Regions from separate parts of the Streptomyces sp. NPDC093149 genome, predicted to be linked through region 1. Evidence: riboswitches for the same ligand, from Rfam matches in the RefSeq annotation. Region 1 holds a riboswitch; each other region holds the start of a gene.
The links. Region 1 has a riboswitch for cobalamin ahead of ACIQCZ_RS13660 (HoxN/HupN/NixA family nickel/cobalt transporter). Riboswitches for the same ligand answer to the same signal wherever they lie in the genome.

Region 1 (5,814 bases):
CGGGCGCGCTGGTCGCCCGGCCGCTCGGTCGTGTACGGCCTGGCGCTGATGGGCGGCGCCTTCACACCGCTCGTGGTCGCCGGGGCACCGCCCGGGGGAGAGGGACCGCTGATCCGGGCGGCGGCCCTGGTACCGCTGTTCCTCGCGGCCGCCCTGCTCGCCCTCGGTACGGCCCTGGTGTACCCGTTCGAGATGGACACCGTCGTCACGCTCTCCGGCGACCGACTGGTCGCCACCCACTACGGTCTGTACAACACCGTCTCGGGCGTCGGGATCACCGTCGGGAACCTCGCGACCGGAGCCGTGTGGGATGCCTCCGCCGAGCAACCGCGCCTGCCCTGGCTGATGTTGTGCGGCGTGGGCCTGATGTGCGCCGCCGCGGTCGCCGCCTTGATGCGGACCGGGAGGCTCGGTCCGTTCCGGGCCGGCCGGGCGAGGGAACCGGTTCCGCAGCGGTGAAGGGCGTGGGCGGCCACGGGGACCGCGCCGCACGATGCGCGCCGCACAGGTGAGGGGCGCAGGGCGAGCGGTCTTCGTCAAGCCGGCGTCAAAGGCCGGGTGTGCGGGGTCAAGAGGCCGCTAACAGGGAGGCACGCCCCCGGGTGGGCGGGCATAGCGTCACCGGTGCGTCCCGGTCCTCGGCGATCCGGGGCGCTGTGTCCGTCTCCAGGAGAAGGACCCGGCTCGCGAGCCCGTCTCCTGCGTCGACCTTCCACCGACCGGGGGGAACTCCATGACCATGCCCTTGCCGGGACCGTCGGCGCCGTCTCCGGCGGTGCCCGCGCCGCCGGACCACGCCGACGGCCTGTCCGTCTGGCCCGCTTCGGCACGACTCGCCTCCCACGGCGATGTCGAGGTGGGTGGCGTCTCCCTCGTCGAGGCGGCGTCACGGTTCGGCACCCCGGTCTATCTGCTCGACGAGGCCGAGGTACGGGAACGCTGCCGCACCTACCTGCGGGCCTTCCCGGACGCCGAAGTCGTCTACGCGGCGAAGGCGTTCCTCTGTCGCGCCCTGCTGCACTGGGTGCGGGAGGAGGGCCTCGGCCTCGACGTCTGCTCCGCGGGCGAGCTGGAGCTCGCCGTCACCACCGGGTTCCCGCCCGAGCGCATGGTGCTGCACGGCAACGCCAAGAGCCCCCAGGACCTGAGCGCCGCGCTGCGCCTAGGCGTCGGAAGGATCGTCATCGACAGCGCGTGGGAGATAGCCCGGCTCTCCGCACTCGTCCCCGACGGCGCCCGGCAGAAGGTCCTGGTGCGCGTCGTTCCGGGCGTGAGCGCAGGCAGCCACGCGGCGATCCGCACAGGCACGGACGACCAGAAGTTCGGGCTCTCCCTCACCGATGGGAGCGCCCGGCACGCCATCGCCCGGATACTCGACCAACCGCGGCTCGAACTGGTCGGCCTGCATTGCCACATCGGCTCGCAGATCACCACCGTCAAGCCCTACCTGACCGCGCTGCGACGGATGGTCGGGCTGCTGGCCCAGATCCACCACCAGTACGGAATCGTCCTGCCGGAGCTGGACCTGGGCGGCGGTCACGCGGTCGCCTACCGGCCGGGGGAGACCGCGCTCGACATCCCGTCCCTCGGTGCCCGCATCCGCGGCGAACTGGCCACGAGCTGCGCCGCGGCCGGTATCCCCGTACCCCGGCTCGCCGTCGAGCCGGGCCGCGCGCTGGTCGGGCCCGCGGGTGTGGCGCTCTACCGGGTGCTCGCGGTCAAGCAGACCGGCGACCGCGTCTTCGTCGCGGTGGACGGCGGGATGAGCGACAACCCACGGCCCGCGCTGTACGGGGTCCGTTACGCACCCCGGCTCGTCGGCCGCCGCTCGACGGCCGGGCCCCGTACGGCCACCGTCGTCGGCCGGCACTGCGAGGCGGGCGACGTGCTCGCCACCGATGCGCAGATGCCGGGCGACATCCGTCCGGGCGATCTGGTGGCCATCCCCGTCGCGGGCGCCTACCACCTCTCCATGGCGTCCAGTTACAACGCGGTCGGCCGCCCGCCCGTGGTCGCCGTCCACGACGGCGGCGCGCGGCTCCTGATCCGCCGCGAGTCCCTCGCCGACATCAAGGGCCGCGACATCGGTCTCTGAACCACGCATCCACGTCGGTGGAACGCCCCGCAACGCGTGGTGGACCGGGGCCGTGAGCGATCCGGGGCCCGGCCCTGCCCGGGCGGCAGGCTGAGAACACCGACGAGGAAGGCGACGCCGAGCAACGCCGGAGCACCGAGCAGACCCAGCAGATACGCGGCGGGGATCGCGGCCAGTGCCGGAGCGCGGCCCAAGTCCGCCAGCATCATCACGTCGCGGGAACGCCGACGGCCCACCCACGCACCGGCGAAGAGCGAGATCAGCAGGATGGGTGCCTGTTCCACCGCACGCATGACTCCGACTTCGGCGGCGCCGGCGTCCAGCGTCACCACGGCGATGAGCGGCAGGACCACCTGGGCGGCCTGTGCCCCGAGTTGAGAGGCGGTCTGCCCCGCCCAGAGCCTGCGGAAGTCACCGTCCCGCCACAGGCTCGGCAGGGCCGGCCGACCGGAGCGGGCCGCCTTCACCGCGGGCCTCCTGCCCGCGGACCGCCGGGCAGGCCCGGCCTGCCGGGCGCCAAGGTCACACGGAGCCCCGAAGGGCGAGCCGCGTCGAAAGCCCCCTCGGAAGCGGGACCGCGTGTGCGCCGGACGATGCGACGGTGTGCGGGCACGGCAGGAGAATCGGACGGCACAGGGCCCCCTTGAGCTGCTGAGAACGGCGCCCGCCGCGCGGCGCACAGCAGGTGCGCCGGCCCGGGCGAGGGAGGGTTCGCCGTGCCGCGGATCGAGGGCAGCACGCGATGACGGGCCGGTCGCGGCCTACAGGGTCAACGCGCGCTCGGGTGACCGGGCATCTCAGCTCCTCAAGGGTCTTCGGGTGCCGAAGGCAGACGGACGGCAGCCTTTCGACGAAGGGAATTTCGCCGGGCACCGAGGAGGAGAGGGAGGACCACGGCCCGACGCCCTGCCGGAAGTTGAGGCCGTCATCCCCCTGGCCCGCCCGCCCGGCTTGTGGGCGCCGCTCACCACAACGCTAGAGTGGGTGCGCCGTGGTGTTCGGGAAGACCGGTGACAGACTCCGAGGAGTCTCAGGCCGGAGCGGCCCTCGCCACTGTGATCGGGGAGTATCCGTCCCAACGACTGCCACTGGCCGCAGAGCGCGGCTGGGAAGGCAGGGGCGGACACGAGCGCGAGCGAACCCGTCAGCCAGGAGACCGGCCACGGCATCTCACGAAGTCATCCACGAGGTGCTGGAGCGTGACCGTATGACCCTGCCCGATTCCGCCGTGTTCACGTGGCGGCGCGAGGACACCGTTCGAACCGTGGGGCTGCTCGCGGTGATAGCCGCCCTGCACGTGGTGGCGTTCGGTGTGCTGTTCCTGCTCGTCCTGCCACAGCACTACGAGGTCGGTTCCAAGGCGTTCGGCATCGGGCTCGGGATCACCGCGTACACGCTCGGCATGCGGCACGCCTTCGACGCCGATCACATCGCCGCCATCGACAACACGACCCGCAAACTGATGGCCGACGGCAAGCGCCCCGTGTCGGTCGGCTTCTGGTTCGCGCTCGGACACTCCAGCGTGGTCATCGCCATGGCCGCGCTGGTCGCCGGAGGAGCGCGGCTGGCCGGGGTACTGATCAACGAGAACTCGGGCACACACCAGGTGCTCGGTGTGGTGGGTACGACCGTCTCCGGATCCTTCCTCTATCTCATCGCCGCGTTGAACCTGGTCGCACTCGTCGGCATTCTGCGCGTGTTCCGGGCGATGCGGGCGGGCCGGTTCGACGAGGCCGAGCTGGAGCAGCATCTGGACTCGCGCGGGTTCATGAACCGGATCCTCGGCAGGTTCACCCGGTCCATCACGAGGCCGGGCCAGATGTATCCGCTCGGCTTCCTCTTCGGTCTCGGCTTCGACACCGCCACGGAGGTCACCCTGATGGTCATGGCGGGCAGCGGGGCCGCGGCGGGCCTGCCCTGGTACGCGATCCTGTGCCTGCCGCTGCTGTTCGCCGCCGGAATGAGTCTGTTCGACACGCTGGACGGGACGTTCATGAACTTCGCCTACCAGTGGGCCTTCTCCAACCCGGTGCGCAAGGTGTTCTACAACCTCGCCATCACCGGCCTGTCGATCGCCGTCGCCTTCCTCATCGGCACGATCGAGCTGGTCACCATACTCCACGACAAGCTCGGTCTGCGGGACCCGGTCACCGGCTGGATCTCCGGCCTGGACCTGGGCAACGTCGGCTACATCATCGTCGGACTCTTCGTGATGGTGTGGGCGGCGGCCCTGGCCTACTGGAGGATCGCGAAGGTCGAGGAACGCTGGACGGGCCGCGCTCCCGGCGGTGGCTGATGCCGTGTCGCACACCGCCGAGAGCCCCGCGCCGTCGAGCCGCCCGGTCCGGCCCGCGGTGGGACGGGCACGGTCACACGGCCGACCGGTGATCGAAGGCGATCAGCGGATCACCGGTCAGCGGATGCTCGACCACCGCCGCCCGCACGCCGAACACCTCCGCCAACAGGGCCGGAGTGAGCACCTCCAGGGGAGTGCCGGACGCCACCAGCGCTCCTTCGTGCAGCACATGCAGGCGGTCGCAGACCGAGGCCGCCGCGTTCAGGTCGTGGAGCGAGACCAGTGTGGTGCGCCCCTGCGCCCGCAGCAGTGACAGCAGCTCCACCTGGTGGCGCACATCGAGGTGGTTGGTCGGCTCGTCCAGCACCAGGACATCCGGGTCCTGCGCGAAAGCCCTGGCCAGCAGGGCCCGTTGGCGTTCGCCACCCGACAGCGCGGAGAATCGGCGGTTCCCGTACCCTGCGAGACCGACCCGTCCCAGGGCCCGGGTGACGACGGCCCGGTCCGTCCCGTCCTCACCTGCGAAGGCCCGCTTGTACGGGGTGCGGCCCATCACCACGATCTCGTGGACGGTCAGATCGAAGTCCCCACCGCGCTCCTGCGGCAGAGCGGCGACATGCCTGGCCGCTTCGGCGGGCGGCAGCACCCCGATGTCCGTACCGTCCAGGAGCACCCGGCCCGCTACCGGGCGCAGATGCCGGTAGACGGTGCGCAGCACGGTCGACTTGCCGCTGCCGTTGGGGCCGACCAGCCCGGTGATCTCGCCCGAGGACGCGATGAGATGCAGCCCCGAGACCACGGTACGGCCGTCGTAGGCCACCCGGAGGTCGTGTACGTCGATTCTCATCGGCCGTGCTCCGAACGCCGGTCCAGCAGAAACAGCAGGACGGGCGCGCCCAGCAGCGCCGTGACCACACCGATGGGAAGCTCCTGATCCGGCAGCACGGTGCGGCAGAGGGTGTCGACGACGACGAGGAGCACCGCACCGGTCAGCGCGGACACGGGCAGCAGCCTGCGATGGTCCCCTCCGACCAGCAGTCGGCACAGATGCGGCACCAGCAGCCCCACGAATCCGATGGCGCCGGAGACGGACACGAGCACGCCGGTCAGCACACTGGTGACCACGAACATCTCGCGCCGCAGCCGCACCACGGAGACACCGAGCCCGGCCGCCGTCTCGTCACCCATCAGCAAGGCGTTCAACGCCCTGGCCCGGCCCTGAAGCACGGCAAGGCCCAGCACGACGGCCGCCGTGGGCGCGGCGAGCGAGCTCCACTGCGCACCGCCGAGGCTGCCCATCAGCCAGAACAGCACGCCCCGGGTCTGCTGCTCGTCACCGGCCCGCAACACCAGATAGCTGGTGAACCCCGCCAGGAACTGTCCGATCGCCACCCCCGCCAGCACGAGACGCAGCGGCGAGAAG
Region 2 (5,814 bases), on a different contig from region 1:
CTCCTCAGGGAAACTGCAACCCCGCCCACCGCGAAGACATTCGACGAGTACTGCTGGGGCTGGACCTGGTCTTTAATGGTTTAGACCAGTACCGGGAGCTTGGCCTAGACCTTTTGGGGTGTCAAGGGTGTATAAGAAGTGCACTCGCGTCCGTTATAGGACCGACACCTAAGGGAGGGCGACGACCGGTGACCGGACCGTGCCACCATGTGAGCCGCGACAGACGGAGGAGCCGGTGACGGCAGCAACGCAGCAGTCGGGAAGGCGGGCCATGGGTGCCGACGGGGGCAGTACGGAGAACGAGACGGGCGCGGCCACGCGGACGGCGCGCGTCCCGAAGTACTACCGGCTGAAGCGACATCTCCTCGACATGACGGACACCATGCCGCCGGGCACACCCGTGCCACCGGAACGGACCCTGGCCGCCGAGTTCGACACCTCGCGCACCACCGTGCGCCAGGCGCTCCAGGAGCTGGTCGTCGAGGGCCGGCTGGAGCGCATCCAGGGCAAGGGCACCTTCGTCGCCAAGCCGAAGGTCTCGCAAGCCCTGCAACTCACCTCGTACACCGAGGACATGCGCGCGCAGGGGCTGGAACCGACGTCCCAGTTGCTGGACATCGGCTATGTCACGGCCGACGACACGCTCGCCGGGCTGCTCGACATCACGGCCGGTGGCCGCGTGCTGCGGATCGAGCGGCTGCGGCTCGCCAGCGGGGAGCCGATGGCGATCGAGACCACGCATCTTTCGGCCAAACGCTTCCCCGCGCTGCGCCGTTCGCTGGTGAAGTACACCTCGCTCTACACCGCGCTGGCCGAGGTGTACGACGTCCGGCTGGCCGAGGCCGAGGAGACCATCGAGACCTCGCTCGCCACCCCGCGCGAGGCCGGACTGCTCGGTACGGATGTGGGCCTGCCGATGCTGATGCTGTCCCGGCACTCGCTGGACGGGCGGGGCGAGCCGGTGGAGTGGGTGCGCTCGGTCTACCGCGGCGACCGGTACAAGTTCGTGGCACGCCTGAAGCGGCCGACGGACTGACCCCGGACGCGGCGGCCGACCGGTCTCGGCCCTCGCTTCCGCGCACACGACCGTCGACGGCCCCCGTGGAACGCAGCGCTCCACGGGGGCCGTTCGTCTGCCTCCGCACGGGCCGACTCTCGCACGTCTGGCGACATTCCGAACATTCGATCCCGTTCACGGGACCGTTGTCGGACCGCAATGCGGACAGGGGGTGACGGTGACCGGAAGCCTCCCCTAGATTTCCTGCGCATTACACCTGGTGATCAGCGAGGGGACGGAGTCGCCGCATGGCAGCAGACCCTGAAGGAAAACCGCCCACCGTCACGCCCGTTCGGGTGGTCATCGCCCTCTGCCTCGTCGCGCCGTTCGTGGCGATGCTCTGGGTGAGTTCGTACGCGAAGGTGGACCCCACCTTCATCGGCATCCCGTTCTTCTACTGGTACCAGATGCTCTGGGTGCTGATCTCCACCGCGCTCACGATGGTCGCGTACAAGCTGTGGCAGCGTGACCAGCGCGCCCGCAAGGGGGGTGCGTCGGCATGAAGGACGGCGTGAACGGCGTCGCGCTCGGCGTCTTCATCTTCTTCTTCCTGGCCGTCACGGTCATGGGCTTCCTGGCGGCGCGCTGGCGCAAGGCCGAGAACGAGGCCAGCCTCGACGAATGGGGCCTGGGCGGACGGTCGTTCGGCACCTGGGTCACCTGGTTCCTGCTCGGCGGCGACCTGTACACCGCGTACACCTTCGTCGCCGTGCCCGCGGCGATCTACGCGGCGGGCGCGGCCGGCTTCTTCGCCGTGCCGTACACCATCCTCGTGTACCCGCTGATCTTCACCTTCCTGCCACGGCTGTGGTCCGTCTCGCACAAGCACGGGTACGTCACCACCTCGGACTTCGTCCGCGGACGCTTCGGCTCCAAGGGCCTCTCGCTGGCGGTCGCCGTCACCGGCATCCTCGCCACGATGCCGTACATCGCGCTCCAGCTCGTCGGCATCCAGGCGGTGCTGGACGTGATGGGAGTCGGCGGCGGCGAGAACACCCACTGGTTCGTCAAGGACCTGCCGCTGCTGATCGCGTTCGCCGTGCTGGCCGCCTACACCTACTCGTCCGGCCTGCGGGCACCGGCGCTGATCGCGTTCGTCAAGGACGGGCTGATCTACCTGGTCATCACGGTGGCGATCATCTACATCCCGATCAAACTCGGCGGCTTCGACGACATCTTCGCCAAGGCGGGCGAGGCGTTCTCGCAGACCAACCCGGCGACCGGCAAGCCGCGCGGCGCGCTCGCACCCGGCGAGGCGGGCCAATGGGGTTACGCCACCCTGGCGTTGGGCTCGGCGCTCGCGCTCTTCATGTATCCGCACTCGATCACGGCGACGCTCTCCAGCCGCAGCCGCAACGTGATCCGGCGCAACACCACGATCCTGCCGCTGTACTCGCTGATGCTGGGCCTGCTCGCTCTGCTCGGCTTCATGGCGATCGCCGCCGGAATCAAGGTGGACAACGGGCAGTTGGCCATCCCCCAGCTGTTCGAGAACATGTTCCCCGACTGGTTCGCGGGGGTCGCGTTCGCCGCCATCGGCATCGGCGCTCTGGTGCCCGCCGCGATCATGTCGATCGCCGCCGCGAACCTCTTCACCCGCAACATCTACAAGGACTTCCTGAAGCCGGACGCCACCCCGGAGCAGGAGACCAAGGTCTCCAAGCTGGTGTCCCTGCTGGTGAAGGTCGGTGCGCTCGCCTTCGTCCTCACCATGGACAAGACGGTCGCGATCAACTTCCAGCTGCTCGGCGGGATCTGGATCCTCCAGACGATGCCGGCCCTGGTCGGCGGCCTGTTCACCCGCTGGTTCCACCGCTGGGCGCTGCTCGCGGGCTGGGCGGTGGGCATGGTGTACGGCACGGTGGCCGCGTACGGGGTCGCCAGCCCGACCCAGGCGCACTTCGGCGGTTCGTCCAAGGAGATTCCCGGCATCGGCGAGATCGGTTACATCGGCCTGACGGCGTTCGTGCTGAACGTGGTCGTGACGGTGGTGCTCACGTTCGTCCTGAACGCCGTGAAGGCGCCCGCCGGAATCGACGAGACCGCCCCGGGCGACTACACGGCCGACGCGGGCGACCCGGGCGTCCAGGTCGAGCTCCCGCCCGCCACGGCCGGAGCTCCGGGCGGCGGCCACTGACGAACGCTCCGACACCTGCCGGCGGCCCGCCGAGCCCCCTCCCACGGGGCTCGGCGGGCCGTCCGCGCGATCAGGGGCCCCCGGGCTCCGAACAGGGCCGTACAGCTCGTTCTGCAGGCCCGGCCCGCGTTGCACGACACAACATGTGGGGGCTGCCTCATCGGGCGGCCCCCACATGTATGCTCATGCTCGCTGTCGCCGCAGGGGAATCCGGTGCGAATCCGGAACTGTCCCGCAACGGTGTGTTCGGTGCGCTTTTGCGCACCCCCGAGCAAGTCCGAGGACCTGCCGACAGCGCATCCGGCTCGACCGAACCGGATGCCAGACGTCCGGGCCTCGCGGATGGGCCGGTGGACGCCGTACGGAGTGCTGCCCCGCCCGGGCCCGCCTCTGCCCGGCTGCCCCGTTCCCCGCCGGCCCCGAGCCGAGCGAGGGAGAGCACCACGTGACCATCGCGCCAGCCGATCCGGCTTCAGTCGCCGTGTCCGAAGCGGCCGAGTCCGAGGGGACCGCACACGACGGACCGGGGACCGCACTGCTGCGGACCCTGACCGACCTCACCGTCGATCTGCCCGACACCGACCCCGGTCGTGTCGCCGCCGCCGCGCTGCGCGGCCGCAGCGCCCGGTCGGACGAGGCCGAGCTGCGCTCGCTGGCCACCGAGGCCGCCGCAGGGCTGATCTCCGAGGACCCCGCCTACTCCCGGCTCGCCGCCAGGCTCCTGACCCGCACCATCGCGGACGAGGCGGTCGGCCAGGGCGCGGTCTCCTTCTCCGCCTCCGTCGCCGTCGGGCACCGCGAGGGCCTGATCGCGGACCGGACCGCCGAGTTCGTCGCGCTGCACGCGGACGCCCTCGACGCGCTGGTGGCACGCTCGCTCGCCGACGGCGCCGACGACCGGTTCGGTTACTTCGGGCTGCGGACCCTGCACAGCCGCTATCTGCTGCGCCACCCGCACACCCGCCAGGTCATCGAGACGCCCCAGCACTTCATGCTGCGGGTCGCGTCCGGTCTCGCCGAGGACGATTCGCAGCGCGCCCTGGACGAAGTGGCCGCGCTGTACGGGCTGATGAGCCGGCTCGACTATCTGCCCTCCTCGCCGACCCTGTTCAACTCCGGTACGCGGCACCCGCAGATGTCCTCCTGCTATCTGCTGGACTCCCCGCTCGACGAGCTCGACTCGATCTACGACCGCTACCACCAGGTGGCGCGGCTCTCGAAGCACGCGGGCGGCATCGGGCTCTCGTACTCCCGCATCCGCGCCCGCGGTTCGCTGATCCGCGGCACCAACGGGCACTCCAACGGCATCGTGCCGTTCCTGAAGACGCTCGACGCCTCCGTGGCCGCGGTCAACCAGGGCGGCCGCCGCAAGGGCGCCGCCGCCGTCTACCTGGAGACCTGGCACGCGGACATCGAGGAGTTCCTGGAGCTGCGCGACAACACGGGCGAGGACCAGCGGCGTACGCACAACCTCAACCTGGCGCACTGGATCCCGGACGAGTTCATGCGCCGGGTCGACGCGGACGGCGACTGGTCGCTGTTCTCGCCCGCGGACGTGCCCGAGCTGGTCGACCTGTGGGGCGACGACTTCGACGCCGCGTACCGGGCCGCCGAGGCCAAGGGGCTGGCCCGCAAGTCGATGCCGGCCCGCGAGCTGTACGGCCGGATGATGCGTACCCTCGCGCAGACCGGCCAGGGCTGGATGACGTTCAAGGACGCCTCCAACCGGACCGCGAACCAGACCGCCGAGCCGGGCCGCGTCGTCCACTCCTCGAATCTGTGCACCGAGATCCTCGAAGTCACCGACGACGGCGAGACGGCCGTCTGCAACCTGGGTTCGGTCAACCTCGGCGCGTTCGTCGCCGACGGCACCATCGACTGGGAGCGGCTGGACGCCACCGTCCGGACCGCCGTGACCTTCCTCGACCGGGTCGTCGACATCAACTTCTACCCGACCGAGCAGGCCGGCCGCTCCAACGCGAAGTGGCGCCCGGTCGGCCTGGGCGCCATGGGCCTCCAGGACGTCTTCTTCCAGCTGCGGCTGCCCTTCGACTCCCCCGAGGCACGCGCGCTCTCCACCAGGATCTCCGAGCGGATCATGCTCGCGGCGTACGAGGCGTCCTGCGAGCTCGCCGAGCGGTCGGGCCCGCTGCCCGCCTGGGCCGAGACGCGTGCCGCGCGCGGGGTGCTGCACCCCGACCACTACGACACCGAGCTGAACTGGCCGGAGCGCTGGGACGCCCTGCGCGCCCGCGTCGCGCGGAGCGGCATGCGCAACTCGCTGCTGCTCGCCATCGCGCCCACGGCGACGATCGCCTCGATCGCAGGTGTGTACGAGTGCATCGAGCCGCAGGTCTCCAACCTCTTCAAGCGCGAGACGCTCAGCGGTGAGTTCCTCCAGGTCAACGCGTACCTGGTGGAGGAGCTGAAGCAGCTCGGCGTGTGGGACGCACGGACCCGTGAGGCACTGCGCGAGGCGAGCGGCTCCGTGCAGGGTTTCGCCTGGATCCCCGAGGACGTGCGGGCGCTGTACCGCACGGCGTGGGAGATCCCGCAGCGCGGACTGATCGACATGGCGGCGGCCCGTACGCCGTTCCTCGACCAGAGCCAGTCGCTGAAC
Region 3 (5,814 bases), on a different contig from region 1:
GGTGAGTCTGCGGTCGGCCGGGAGCGGTCGTCCGGACGGCGCCCTGAGGGCGGCGTCGCTGGCGTACCGGCCGGCGGCGACCGCTGCCGCACCGACGCCGAGGATCGTGGTGACGGCTGCTGCCGTGACTGTTGCCGGGCGCACGGCTCCAGTGTCGTGGGGTGTTGTGCACCCTGCCAGCGGACGGGGCCGTCCGGTGGCCCGGTGGGGGCGGGACCGGCCGGGTCAGCCCGGCTGTCCGTACCCCTTCAGTGCTTCCTGTACGTCGCGCAGCTGGGCCGCGGAGAGGAGGTTCGGGGTCCGTCCGGGTACGGAGCTCGCGGCGAGCCAGAGCCGGCAGAGCCATTCCAGCTGGGCGGTCCGGTCGTACGCCTCTTCGAGGGTGGCTCCGTGGGTGACGGTCCCGTGGTTCTGGAGCAGGCAGCCCGTGCGGTCCCGCAGGGCGGCGAGCATGTTCTCGGCCAGCTCCTCGGTTCCGTAGCGCGCGTAGGCCGCGACCCGGACGGTGCCGCCGAGCATGGCGGCGGCGTAGTGGACCGGGGGCACCTCGGGGACCAGGGTGGAGACGGCCGTGGCGTGCACCGCGTGGGTGTGCACGACAGCGGCCGCGTCGCTGTTCCGGTAAATCGCGAGATGGAGCGGGAGTTCGCTGGTCGGGGCCAGTTCGCCGAGGACTCGGTTGCCCTCCAGATCGACGCCGACGACGTCTTCGGGGCCGAGCCTCTCGTACGGCACTGCGCTGGGGGTGACCAGGACCGTCCCGCCGACCCTGGCCGACACGTTTCCCGAGGTTCCCACGACGAGGCCGTCCGCCGCCGTCCTGCGGGCGGTGGCGACGACCGCGTCCCAGGCCCGTCCGATCGCGTCCCGCTGCTGATCGCTCATGCGGAGATCCTGTCAGCCCGGATGCCGAACGGACATGCGATCGGCCACAGAAGTCACAAACCGGTGAAGTTCTCAAAAGGGGTGTCGGGGGCCGAAATCAGCCCCCTGGAGGCCCCGTCCCGGGCACGTGCCGCACCGGGGAGGACAAACAGCGTGACCCGCCTCCGCTTCGAGTCACCACAGTGCCCTTCTCAGTTCATCTTCCGTTCACCCAGGTTGCCTACGGTCCACGTGCCAATGACGTCGAACGATTGCCTGGGTAAATGGAACACATCACGCTGCTCCTCGCGATTGTGATCGTGACAGCTCTAGTGTTCGATTTCACGAACGGTTTCCACGACACCGCCAACGCGATGGCGACGACCATCTCGACCGGTGCGCTCAGACCGAAGACAGCGGTGGCCATGTCCGCCGTTCTCAACCTCGTCGGCGCGTTCCTGTCCGTGGAGGTCGCCAAGACGATCTCCGGCGGGATCATCAACGAGGACGGGTTGCGGACAGAAGTCATCTTCGCGGCACTCGTCGGCGCCATTCTCTGGAATCTGCTGACCTGGCTGGTCGGACTGCCGTCCAGCTCCTCGCACGCCCTGTTCGGCGGCCTGATCGGTGCCGCCGTGATGTCGGCGGGCTGGTCGTCGGTCAACGGCGGCACGGTCGTCACCAAGGTTCTGCTCCCCGCCGTCGCCGCCCCGATCGTCGCCGGCCTGGCCGCGCTGCTGGCCACCAGGCTGACGTACCGGATCGGCGGGAAGATCCGCAACGACGCCCAGGAGAAGGCCACCGCCAAGGGCTACCGCGCCGGTCAGATCGCCTCGGCCGGACTGGTCTCCCTCGCCCACGGCACCAACGACGCGCAGAAGACCATGGGCATCATCACCCTGGCCCTGGTCACCGGCGGCGTCCTGCACCCCGGCGCCAACCCGCCGGTCTGGGTCATCGTCGCCGCCGGTACGGCCATCGCGCTCGGCACCTACCTGGGCGGCTGGCGCATCATCCGCACCATGGGCAGCGGCCTCACCGACCTCAGGCCGCCGCAGGGCTTCGCCGCCCAGACCAGCGCGGCCACGGTCATCCTGGCCTCCTCGCACCTCGGCTTCTCCCTCTCCACCACCCAGTCCTGCTCCGGCGCCGTCATGGGCGCGGGTCTCGGCCGTCAGGGCGGTGTGGTCCGCTGGTCCACCGCCACCCGGATGTTCGTCGCCTGGGGTCTGACCCTGCCGGCCGCGGGCCTGGTCGGCGCGGGCGCGGAACTCCTCACCAAGCAGGGCACCTGGGGGGTCGTCGTCGTCGCGGCGCTGCTGGTCGCGGGCTCCGGCTCGATCTGGCTGGTGTCGCGCCGCAAGCCGGTCGGCCACGGCGACGTCGCGCCGGCGGACGGCGCGGCCGAGCCCGCAGGCGTCGTCACCACGGCCATCGCCGCCGTCAGCCCGCCGCCCACCGCGGCCCAGGCCACGGCCCAGGACCTCAAGACCACCATTCCGGCCCCGGCCGGAACCCCCCAGGACCCGGCGCGACCCGCCACCGTCTAGTGCCGTGACCGGCAATGTTTGCCCCGTGAGGAGTGTCGTCCAGTGCGTGCGATCGCAAGGCGGCCGGAAGTCCTTGTAGCGGAGCTACCAGGACTTTTGGCCAACGCCGCGAGCGTGCGTGCTGGACGGCGCGACGGGGCAAAGCTTGCCGGGAGAGGCACTGGGCCGGCCGTCCAAAGAGCGTCCGGCAATCGGAGGGCGGCGTCGCGGCATCTGCCGCGTCGTCGTCAATCGCCGTGGCGCCGCCGTGACTCAATCCTCCGCCGTGCGGCTGCACGCACCCAACCCCGTGCCTTCTCCCACCCCCCGATTGTCGGACGCTCTAAGGATTCAGCATGAACATCGACTGGGCAGCCCTCGGCTCCGTCTTCGGCGTCTCCCTCGTTGTCACCGTCGCACTGGTGGGTCTCTTCACCCTGGGCATCGTCGGTCTCTCCAAGCAGCCCGAACCGGCGGCGCAGGGCGGCTCCGGCGGCTCGCTGCTGCTGGCCCGCGCCGGCGCGTACATCTGCTTCGGGCTGTGCGCGGCGGCGGTCGCGTACGGGATCTATCTGATCGTCGCCTGAGCCCTCCCCCGCGCACTCCCCGACGGGCCGGACACACCTCGTGTGGCCGGCCCGTTCCGGCGTGCCCGGCACGATGTGGGCCTCAGCACACTGCGCCGACGCAGGTCAACGGCAAGTTGACGGGCGTTCGCGGAGCGTGGTGGACTGCCGGAGCCAATTACGGCGACAGCAGAGGAAGCCGGTGCGAATCCGGCGCGGTCCCGCCACTGTCACCGGGGAGCAGTCCCCCACACCGGAAGTCACGGCGCGCGCGAGCGGGCTGGAAGGCCGGGGGAACTGCGGATCCGGGAGCCAGGAGACTCTCGTCGCCGGTCACGTCGAACCAGGGCGCGGACCCTGAGTGAGGACATATCGCCATGCCTGGCTGCCGTGCGTCCGTTGCTGTGGCGCTCTCGTCGAGAGCCGCCTGTACGAAGGTCCTTCGAGGCGCGTCGGCCGGTTGAGCCGTGCGTGCCGACCGCATCTTCGCGTACGGCGCCACGGCCGGTCTGATCGGCGACCTGCTGCTCGGTGACCCCCGCAGGGGGCATCCGGTCGCCGCCTTCGGGCGGGCCGCGGCGGGCGTCGAACGCCGTCTGTGGCGCGACCACCGCGGGTGGGGCGCGCTGCACACCCTCGTCCTGGCCGGGGGCGCCGCGGGTGGTGCCGCGCTGATCACCCGTGCCGTGCGCGGCCGTCCCGCCGCCCGTGTCGCGCTGACCGCGGCCGCCACCTGGTCCGTCGTCGGCGGTACGTCCCTGGGGCGTGAGGCCCTGACGATCGGTGACGCCCTGGCGGCCGGCGACATCGGCTCGGCCCGCGAACGGCTGCCGCATCTGTGCGGACGCGACCCGCACTCCCTCGACGGACCGCAGATCGCCCGCGCCGTGGTGGAGTCCGTGGCCGAGAACACCTCGGACGCGGTGGTCGGCGCCCTGGTGTGGGGCGCGCTGGGCGGGGTGCCGGGGCTCGTCGGCTTCCGGGCCGTCAACACCCTCGACGCCATGGTCGGCCACAAGTCCCCCCGCCACCGGCGCTACGGCTGGGCCTCCGCCCGCCTCGACGACATCGCCGGCTGGCCCGGTGCCCGGCTCACGGCCCTGCTCGCCGTGGCCGCCGGGGGGCGGCCACGTGGCGCGGTACGGGCCTGGCGGGCCGACGCCGCCAAGCACCCGAGCCCCAACGCGGGCCCGGTGGAGGCCGCGTTCGCGGGCGCGCTCGGCGTGCGGCTCGGCGGGACCCTCGCGTACGGCGGAAGGGTCGAGCACCGCCCCGTCCTCAACGGGGCACAGGGCCGGGCGGTGGAGACCGAGGACATCGAACGCGCGGTACGGCTGTCGCGCCGGGTGAGCGCGCTCGCCCTGGGCGTGTGCGTGGCGGGACGGCTGGGCGCCGGCCTCGCCGCACGACGCATCGCGGGGCGCCGGACCGCGGCAACTGCCGCGGCAGGGACTCGGATCGCAGGACGGAGACATACATGAGCGGCGGGCTGCTGGTCGCCGGAACCACCTCGGACGCGGGCAAGAGCGTCGTCACGGCGGGCATCTGCCGCTGGCTCGTGCGCCAGGGCGTGAAGGTGGCGCCGTTCAAGGCGCAGAACATGTCGCTGAACTCGTTCGTCACCCGCGAGGGCGCCGAGATCGGGCGCGCCCAGGCCATGCAGGCCCAGGCCGCGCGGGTGGAGCCGTCCGCGCTGATGAACCCCGTCCTGCTCAAGCCCGGCGGCGACCGCTCCAGCCAGGTCGTCCTGATGGGCCGGCCGGTCGGCGAGATGAGCGCACGCGGCTACCACGGGGGCCGGCAGGAAGCGCTCCTCTCCACGGTCGTGGACTGTCTGGAGCGGCTTCGGGGCACCTATGACGCAGTGATCTGCGAGGGGGCGGGCAGTCCGGCCGAGATCAATCTGCGGCGCACGGACATCGTGAACATGGGCATCGCACGAGCGGCCCGCTTCCCGGTGGTGGTCGTCGGCGACATCGACCGCGGGGGCGTCTTCGCCTCCTTCTTCGGTACGACGGCGCTGCTCGACGCCGAGGACCAGTCGCTGATCGCGGGCTACCTCGTCAACAAGTTCCGCGGTGACGTGTCGCTGCTGGAGCCGGGCCTGGAGATGCTGCGCGGGATCACCGGACGGCGGACGTACGGGGTGCTGCCCTTCGCCCACGGCCTCGGCATCGACGAGGAGGACGGGCTGCGGGTCTCGTTGCGCGGGACCGTGCGCGAGTCGGTCGTCGCGCCGCCGCACGGCGAGGACGTGCTGCGCGTCGCCGTGTGCGCCGTACCGCTGATGTCGAACTTCACCGATGTGGACGCGCTGGCCGCCGAACCGGGCGTCGTCGTGCGGTTCGTGGACCGCGCCGAGGAGCTGGCCGACGCCGACCTCGTCGTCGTGCCGGGCACCCGCGGCACCGTGAAGGCGCTGGCCTGGCTGCGCGAGCGCGGTCTCGCCGACGCCCTGGTCCGGCGCGCCGCCGAGGGCGGACCGGTCCTCGGCATCTGCGGCGGCTTCCAGATCCTCGGCGAACACATCGAGGACGAGGTCGAGTCGCGGGCCGGGCACGTCGACGGCCTCGGCCTGCTGCCCGTACGCGTCCGCTTCGACCGCGAGAAGACCCTCGCCCGCCCCTCGGGCGAGGCGCTCGGCGCCCCCGTCGAGGGGTACGAGATCCATCACGGCGTCGCCGACGTACACGGCGGCGAGGCGTTCCTGGACGGCTGCCGGGCCGGCGCCGTGTGGGGCACCCACTGGCACGGCTCGCTGGAGAGCGACGAATTCCGCCGCCGCTTCCTGACCGAGATCGCGCGGGCCGCCGGCCGACGCTTCGTCCCCGCCCCCGACACCGCCTTCGCCACGC
Region 4 (5,814 bases), on a different contig from region 1:
CCAGCCCGCCAGCCGGCCCAGCGCGACGACCGGCGGGTGGACCGGGGAGACGGCCATGACGTCCGCCGGCGCGCCCATGACCGGTGCCGCGCCCGGTGACGGCAGCAGGACGACCTGGTCCGCGTACTGCACCACCCGCTCCAGCCGGTGCTCCGCCATCAGGACCGTCGTACCGAGGTCGTGCACCAGCCGCTGGAGCACGGCGAGGACCTCCTCGGCCGCCGCCGGGTCCAGGGCGGACGTCGGCTCGTCGAGGACCAGGACCTTCGGGTGCGGGGTGAGCACCGAGCCGATCGCGACCCGCTGCTGCTGGCCGCCGGAGAGCGTGGCGATCGGCCGGTCGCGCAGCCCGGCCAGGCCCAGCAGGTCGAGGGTCTCCTCGACCCGCCGCCGCATCACGTCGGGGGGCAGGCCCAGCGACTCCATCCCGTACGCCAGCTCGTCCTCGACCGTGTCGGTGACGAAGTGGGAGAGCGGGTCCTGACCCACCGTGCCGACCAGATCGGCGAGTTCGCGCGGCTTGTGCGTACGGGTGTCGCGCCCGTCGACCGTGACCCGGCCGCTGAGCGTGCCGCCGGTGAAGTGCGGCACCAGACCGCAGACGGCACCCAGCAGCGTCGACTTGCCGACCCCGGACGGGCCGACGATCAGCACCAACTCGCCCTCCGGAACGGTCAGATCGACCCCGGACAGGGTGGGGCGCCCGGTGCCCTCGTAGCGCACCGAGACATGCTCGAACCGGATCACTGGCTCTCCTTGGAATGCGGGGCGCCCACCGGGGGCGGCACGGGCGCCACCACGGCGGGCAACAGCCCGATCAGCACCGCCGCCGCGGGCCACAGCGGAAGCACGGGAGCGGCCAGCGGTACGACGCCCGGCCGCAGTGCCTCCGCGTCGACACCGCCCGCCCAGACCATCGCCACGGCCACGGCGACCCCCGAACCCGCCACCAGCCAGGCCCGCCCACCCCACCGGTCGGGCCGGTAGCGGGTACGGACCGAGCGGGCCCCGCCGAGCCGCAGCCCGGCCATCGCGGCGACCAGCCCGGCGATCAGCAGCGGCAGCCCGTACACCGCGCCCTGCGCGGCCAGCAGCCCGTACGTGCCCGCGCACACCCCGAGCAGCCCGCCGAGCGTGAGGACGTTCGTGGTGTGCCGGACGGCGGGCGGGACCTGGGCCGTGCGCCCGTATCCGCGCGCGTCCATCGAGGCCGCCACCGCGACCGAGCGCTCCAACGCGCCCTCCAGGACCGGCAGTCCGATCTGGAGCACCGCCTTGACGCCGCCGGTCGGACGGCCCCGCAGCCGCCGTGCGGTGCGCAGCCGCACCACATCGGCGACCATGTTCGGCGCGAACGTCATGGCGACGACGACGGCGACCCCCGCCTCGTACAGCGCACCCGGCAGCGACTTCAGCAGCCGGGCCGGGTTGGCGAGCGAGTTCGCCGCACCGAGACAGATCAGCAGGGTCGCCAGCTTCGCCCCGTCGTACAGCGCGAAGACCAGTTGCTCGGCGGTGACGCGGCCACCGATCCTGACGCCCTTCGCCCAGTCGGGCAGCGGCACCTCGGGGAGCGTGAACACCGGATGCGTCCCGGGGATCGGCGAACCGAGAAGGACCGAGAAGACCAGCCGCACACCGACGACGAACAGCCCGATCCTGATGAACGCCCCGTACGAACGGGCCCACGGCGCGTCCGTGCGGCGCGCCGCGACCACGTAGCCGGCGACCCCGACCAGCAGCCCGAGCAGCAGTGGATTGGTGGTCCGGGACGCGGCGGTGGCGAGACCGAGCGCCCACAGCCACCAGGCCCCGGCGGGCAGGGCGTTGCTCCGGGTCGCCCCGGGGGCGCGCAGCGGCCGGCGCGGCCGGACGGTGCCGGTGGCGCCGGTCACCGGGCCGCTGGTCGGGGCGGTCATCCGCGGCGGCGGCGGGCCTGCACGACTGCGGCGATGCCGAGGAGGAGAACGGCGCCGACGCCGACGAGCACCCCGGCGGACGGCCCGCCGCCGGAGCCGCCCGAACCGGCGGAGGCGGCGGCGCCCGGGGACACCGTCGCCGAAGGCGTCGCGTGCCCGTCGCCCGAGACCTGTTCGCCGCAGCCCGAGCCCGGATAGCCGGAGATGGCACAGAGCAGCGCGTCGCCGCTGTAACGCAAGGGTTTGGCCACCGAGGCGAGCGCCTCGGCGGTGCTCGCGTCCGGGGCGACCCGCGCGCACGCGGTACGCGGCGCGGGCGGCGTCTCGCCGGCCGGGGCGTCCGCCGCCGTGCCCGGGTCGATGACCAGCGCGACCCGCTTGGTGCCGCCCTGGGCCGGGGTGTCCGCGCAGATCTTCGCGAAGTCGGGGGAGCGGCGCGGCTTCGCCGAGTCCTGGGAGTCCTCGCTGACCGAGAACCGGAAGCCCTGCACCGTGCCGTCGTCCGGCCGGACCAGGGACGGGCCCTGGGTGGCGTACGTCCAGCCGGTGCCGGAACCCTCCCAGAACGACCAGTACCGGTACCCGGCCGCCTGGGCCGTCCCCGCGCCGAGCACGGCCAGGACGGCAGCCAGGGCCACCAGCAGCGCGGTGGCCCTTCCCGCCCGCCTCACAGCTGCCGGTTCTTGCGCCGGCCGCTGATCAGGAAGGCCGCGGCAGCGGCGACGACGAGACCGATGCCGATGAACCACCACACGCCACCGATCACGTCGTCGCCGCTGTGCACCTGGTCCTTCTCCGTGGCCTCGTACCCGGTGTCGGCGGACGGGTCGGGCGTCGTGACGGCTGCGGGCGCGGGACCGGTCGCGTTCAGCCGGTCGACCAGGTTGACGCCGTTGAAGTCGCGGGCGTCGGAGCCGGTCGCGTGCGCGGCCAGGACCAGCTGGGCGTAGGCGGCGGGACCGTTCTGCTCGGCCCAGGGGCCGGCGTTCTTCTTCAGCCAGGCCACGGCCTTGGCGGCCTTGTCCTGGTGGCCCGCGGCGGACAGGGCGACGACCGCGTCCGCGGTGTTGCCGAAGTCGGGCTGCGGGGTGGTGTCGGTGGCGCCGGGCATCGGGGCCAGGTCGAGGTGGCCGCTCGTGGCGAGGGCGTTCGCGAGGTAGTGGGCGCCGTTCTGGGCGGCCTGCTCGGGCGTGAGACCGGACCCCGGGTGGCAGCTGGTCCCCTTGGCTGCGGCGTTGTTCCCGACGGCCAGGGCCTTGCCCATCGTGCCGAGCACGGCGGCGGCGGTGGCGTCCGCGTTGGCGGCGAGCTTGCCGGCCTTGTCGGGCTGGTAGGCGAAGGCGCCGCCGTCCTTGCCGCCGCACGGGATCGCGAGCGCGAGCAGCGGGGAGTAGGGGGTCTTGCCGTTCGGGGTGGTGATGTCCGCGAGCCGCTGGCCCTGCCGGGCGAGGGCGCCGATCACCAGCGAGGTGGAGTTGGCGTCGCTGGGCGCGCCGGCGGTGTAGCCCCAGCCGCCGTCCTCGTTCTGTACGGACTTCAGCCAGCGGACCGAGTTGTTCACGGTGTCCCGGTGCCCGCCCACCTCGACGAACGCCTGCACGGCGACCGCGGTGGCATTGGTGTCCAGCACCGTCTTCCCGGTGCAGGGCCGGGACACGTCGGGCCGGTACGCGGCGTAGGCGCCGTTCTCGCACTGCTGGGCGATCAGCCAGTCCACCGACTCCGTGGCGGGCGTGACGCCCTCCAGCCGCTGGGCGAGGAAGGCCAGCGACTGCCGCCAGACACCGTCGTAGGTCGGGTCCTTCGTGCCGTACAGCCCGGACGGCAGGGCGATGGACGGCGAAGGGGTGGGGGACGGCGCCGCCACCGCGACCGGGGCAGCGGCCGCACAGAGCACGGTGGCGATGGCGGCGAGCGTTGCCGCGCTGCGGCGTACGGTCATGGCGGGCGGGGCCTCTCCTGCGGGGAACCGGGCACAGGCACGCTCAGGCACCAGGCTCCGGCTCCGTATACCTCGACGGTGCCGACCACCGGGGTTCCGGAGGTCGCGAGCCGGTCACGACCGCGGACAGGGCATTCCGGCTCACCGTCTGCGACGACGGTTCACGGCTGCGTGGTCAGCGCCGGATTCGCACCGGCTTCCCCCTGAACGGGCATGATGACGACCCGCACACTCTACCGGGCGGGGTCGGACGGGTTCCGGGGCCGTCCGGGGGCTCGTCCCCCACGGGACGGGCGCGGCCCCGGGGGCCCGACGGGCGACGTCGCACCGCGCTCGCCGGAAGTCCGGCCCGTGCCGGTGCCCGGGTGGCCGGGAGAGGGCGAAACGAGCCCCCTGCCCGACGGCCCGCCGCGCCCTTCACACCGCGATGTACGTCACCGGCTCGCTCCCCGCCACCGCCTGTGCGCGCCCCAGCCTGACCAGACGCCGCAGATGCGCCTCGGCCTCCGAGACGGCGATGTTCCGCGAACCGTGCGAGATCTGCTCCCACGGCCGGTTCCACTCCATCCGCTCGGCCAGCTCCCACGGCGTGAGCGGGGTGGCCAGCAGCTTGAGCAGTCCGGTCAGCCGTTCCTCGTGATGGTCCAGGAGTTCCCGTACGCGCCCCGCGGCGTCCGTGAACGCGTACTGGTGGGCGGGCAGCACCTCCGCCACGCCGAGCCGGCCGATGTGCTCCAGCGAGCCGAGGTAGTCACCGATGGGGTCTCCCCCGGCGGACGGGGCGGTGCCCGGCGCGGCGTCCGGGTCCTCGTACAGCCCGATGTGCGGGCTGATCCCCGGCAGCAGATGATCCCCGGAGAACAGCCGCCCCCGGCCCGGCAGATTCCGCGGATGCTCCTCCTCCAGATGCAGACAGACATGACCGGGCGTGTGCCCCGGAGTCCAGATCGCCCGCAGTCGGCGGCCCGCCAGGCCGAGGAGCTCACCCGGAACGATCTCCCGGTCCGGGAGCGCGGACCGCAGCCCCGGCAGCGTGCGCATCCGGCCGCCCTCGACCGCGGCCCGCAGCGGCGCGAGATGCTCCTGGGGCGCACCGACCGCCGTGAGCTTCGTCAAGAGGTACGACAGCCAGGTGCTGGGCCGGGCCTCACGGGTGCGGCGCACGATCGCGGCGTCCGCCGCGTGCATGGCGATCCAGGCCCCGGACGCCTCGCGCACCTGGCCGGAGAGGCCGTGGTGGTCGGGGTGGTGATGGGTGATGACCACACCGTGGATGTCGCCGATGCCCGTACCGATGGCGTCGAGCCCCGCGGTGAGGGTGTCCCACGCCTCCGGATCGTCCCAGCCCGTGTCGATCAGGACCGGCCCGCGATCGGTGTCGAGGACATGGACGAGGGTGTGGCCGAGCGGATTGTCAGGGATGGGGACCTTGATGCTGTGCACGCCCCCGCCATGGTCGGTCACCTGCGTCATGGGCTCCCCATCTCTCTTCGAGGCCTGGTCGGCGCACCGGACGTACGGCGTGCGGCGCACCGCGCCCACTGTAACGAGAACTTGTTACAGTAGTAGCCCCGGTCGACCATCTGTCGGTACGTCCATCTGCCCGGCGTGCCCGGGGAGTTCGGGGTGCACGGGATCACGGGACGGCCGTGCCGGTGGGTACCGGGCGCGGGGCGGTCCGTACGGCCGGAGCCCCGCGCCGGGCGGTGGGGCCGGGTCACCGGCCGGGCGGCCGGTGACCCGGATCACTCGTCGCTCATGCGGCGTCCGCGGCCGGCCGGTGCCACACGAGTCGCGGGGCGCGCGCGCCGTCGCCGGCTCCCTCGGTCGGGGGGAGCAGGGTTAATCGGTCCCCCTCCACCCGCCACCGGCGCTCCTGCGTGGTGCCGACCCATGGGCGCAAGGACGCTATCCGCAGATGGTGGACGACCAGGTCGCCCGTCACCTCGTAGG

Region 2: linked by a shared signal. The riboswitch ahead of ACIQCZ_RS05335 (ribonucleoside-diphosphate reductase subunit alpha) and the one ahead of ACIQCZ_RS13660 (HoxN/HupN/NixA family nickel/cobalt transporter) in region 1 are both predicted to bind cobalamin.
Region 3: linked by a shared signal. The riboswitch ahead of ACIQCZ_RS23380 (cobalamin biosynthesis protein) and the one ahead of ACIQCZ_RS13660 (HoxN/HupN/NixA family nickel/cobalt transporter) in region 1 are both predicted to bind cobalamin.
Region 4: linked by a shared signal. The riboswitch ahead of ACIQCZ_RS10035 (prenyltransferase/squalene oxidase repeat-containing protein) and the one ahead of ACIQCZ_RS13660 (HoxN/HupN/NixA family nickel/cobalt transporter) in region 1 are both predicted to bind cobalamin.

The regions. Positions count from the first base shown of each region.
Region 1 covers NZ_JBIVON010000004.1:2,370-8,183, reverse strand. Annotated here, with positions in the region: gene ACIQCZ_RS13675 (MFS transporter) at 1-459, shown strand, start outside; gene lysA (diaminopimelate decarboxylase) at 740-2,095, shown strand; partial or broken gene ACIQCZ_RS13665 (MFS transporter) at 2,182-2,562, opposite strand; cobalamin riboswitch at 3,071-3,275, shown strand; gene ACIQCZ_RS13660 (HoxN/HupN/NixA family nickel/cobalt transporter) at 3,303-4,391, shown strand; gene ACIQCZ_RS13655 (ABC transporter ATP-binding protein) at 4,465-5,238, opposite strand; gene ACIQCZ_RS13650 (FecCD family ABC transporter permease) at 5,235-5,814, opposite strand, start outside.
Region 2 covers NZ_JBIVON010000001.1:1,132,505-1,138,318, reverse strand. Annotated here, with positions in the region: gene ACIQCZ_RS05350 (GntR family transcriptional regulator) at 272-1,036, shown strand; gene ACIQCZ_RS05345 (DUF3311 domain-containing protein) at 1,306-1,560, shown strand; gene mctP (monocarboxylate uptake permease MctP) at 1,557-3,194, shown strand; cobalamin riboswitch at 3,367-3,502, shown strand; gene ACIQCZ_RS05335 (ribonucleoside-diphosphate reductase subunit alpha) at 3,640-5,814, shown strand, end outside.
Region 3 covers NZ_JBIVON010000007.1:420,468-426,281, reverse strand. Annotated here, with positions in the region: gene ACIQCZ_RS23400 (alpha/beta hydrolase) at 1-144, opposite strand, end outside; gene ACIQCZ_RS23395 (class II aldolase/adducin family protein) at 226-885, opposite strand; gene ACIQCZ_RS23390 (anion permease) at 1,149-2,414, shown strand; gene ACIQCZ_RS23385 (hypothetical protein) at 2,750-2,980, shown strand; cobalamin riboswitch at 3,151-3,282, shown strand; gene ACIQCZ_RS23380 (cobalamin biosynthesis protein) at 3,427-4,440, shown strand; gene ACIQCZ_RS23375 (cobyric acid synthase) at 4,437-5,814, shown strand, end outside.
Region 4 covers NZ_JBIVON010000002.1:780,534-786,347, forward strand. Annotated here, with positions in the region: gene ACIQCZ_RS10020 (ABC transporter ATP-binding protein) at 1-747, opposite strand, end outside; gene ACIQCZ_RS10025 (energy-coupling factor transporter transmembrane component T) at 744-1,919, opposite strand; gene ACIQCZ_RS10030 (SCO2322 family protein) at 1,916-2,590, opposite strand; gene ACIQCZ_RS10035 (prenyltransferase/squalene oxidase repeat-containing protein) at 2,587-3,861, opposite strand; cobalamin riboswitch at 3,969-4,104, opposite strand; gene ACIQCZ_RS10040 (MBL fold metallo-hydrolase) at 4,279-5,334, opposite strand; gene ACIQCZ_RS10045 (lipocalin-like domain-containing protein) at 5,618-5,814, opposite strand, start outside.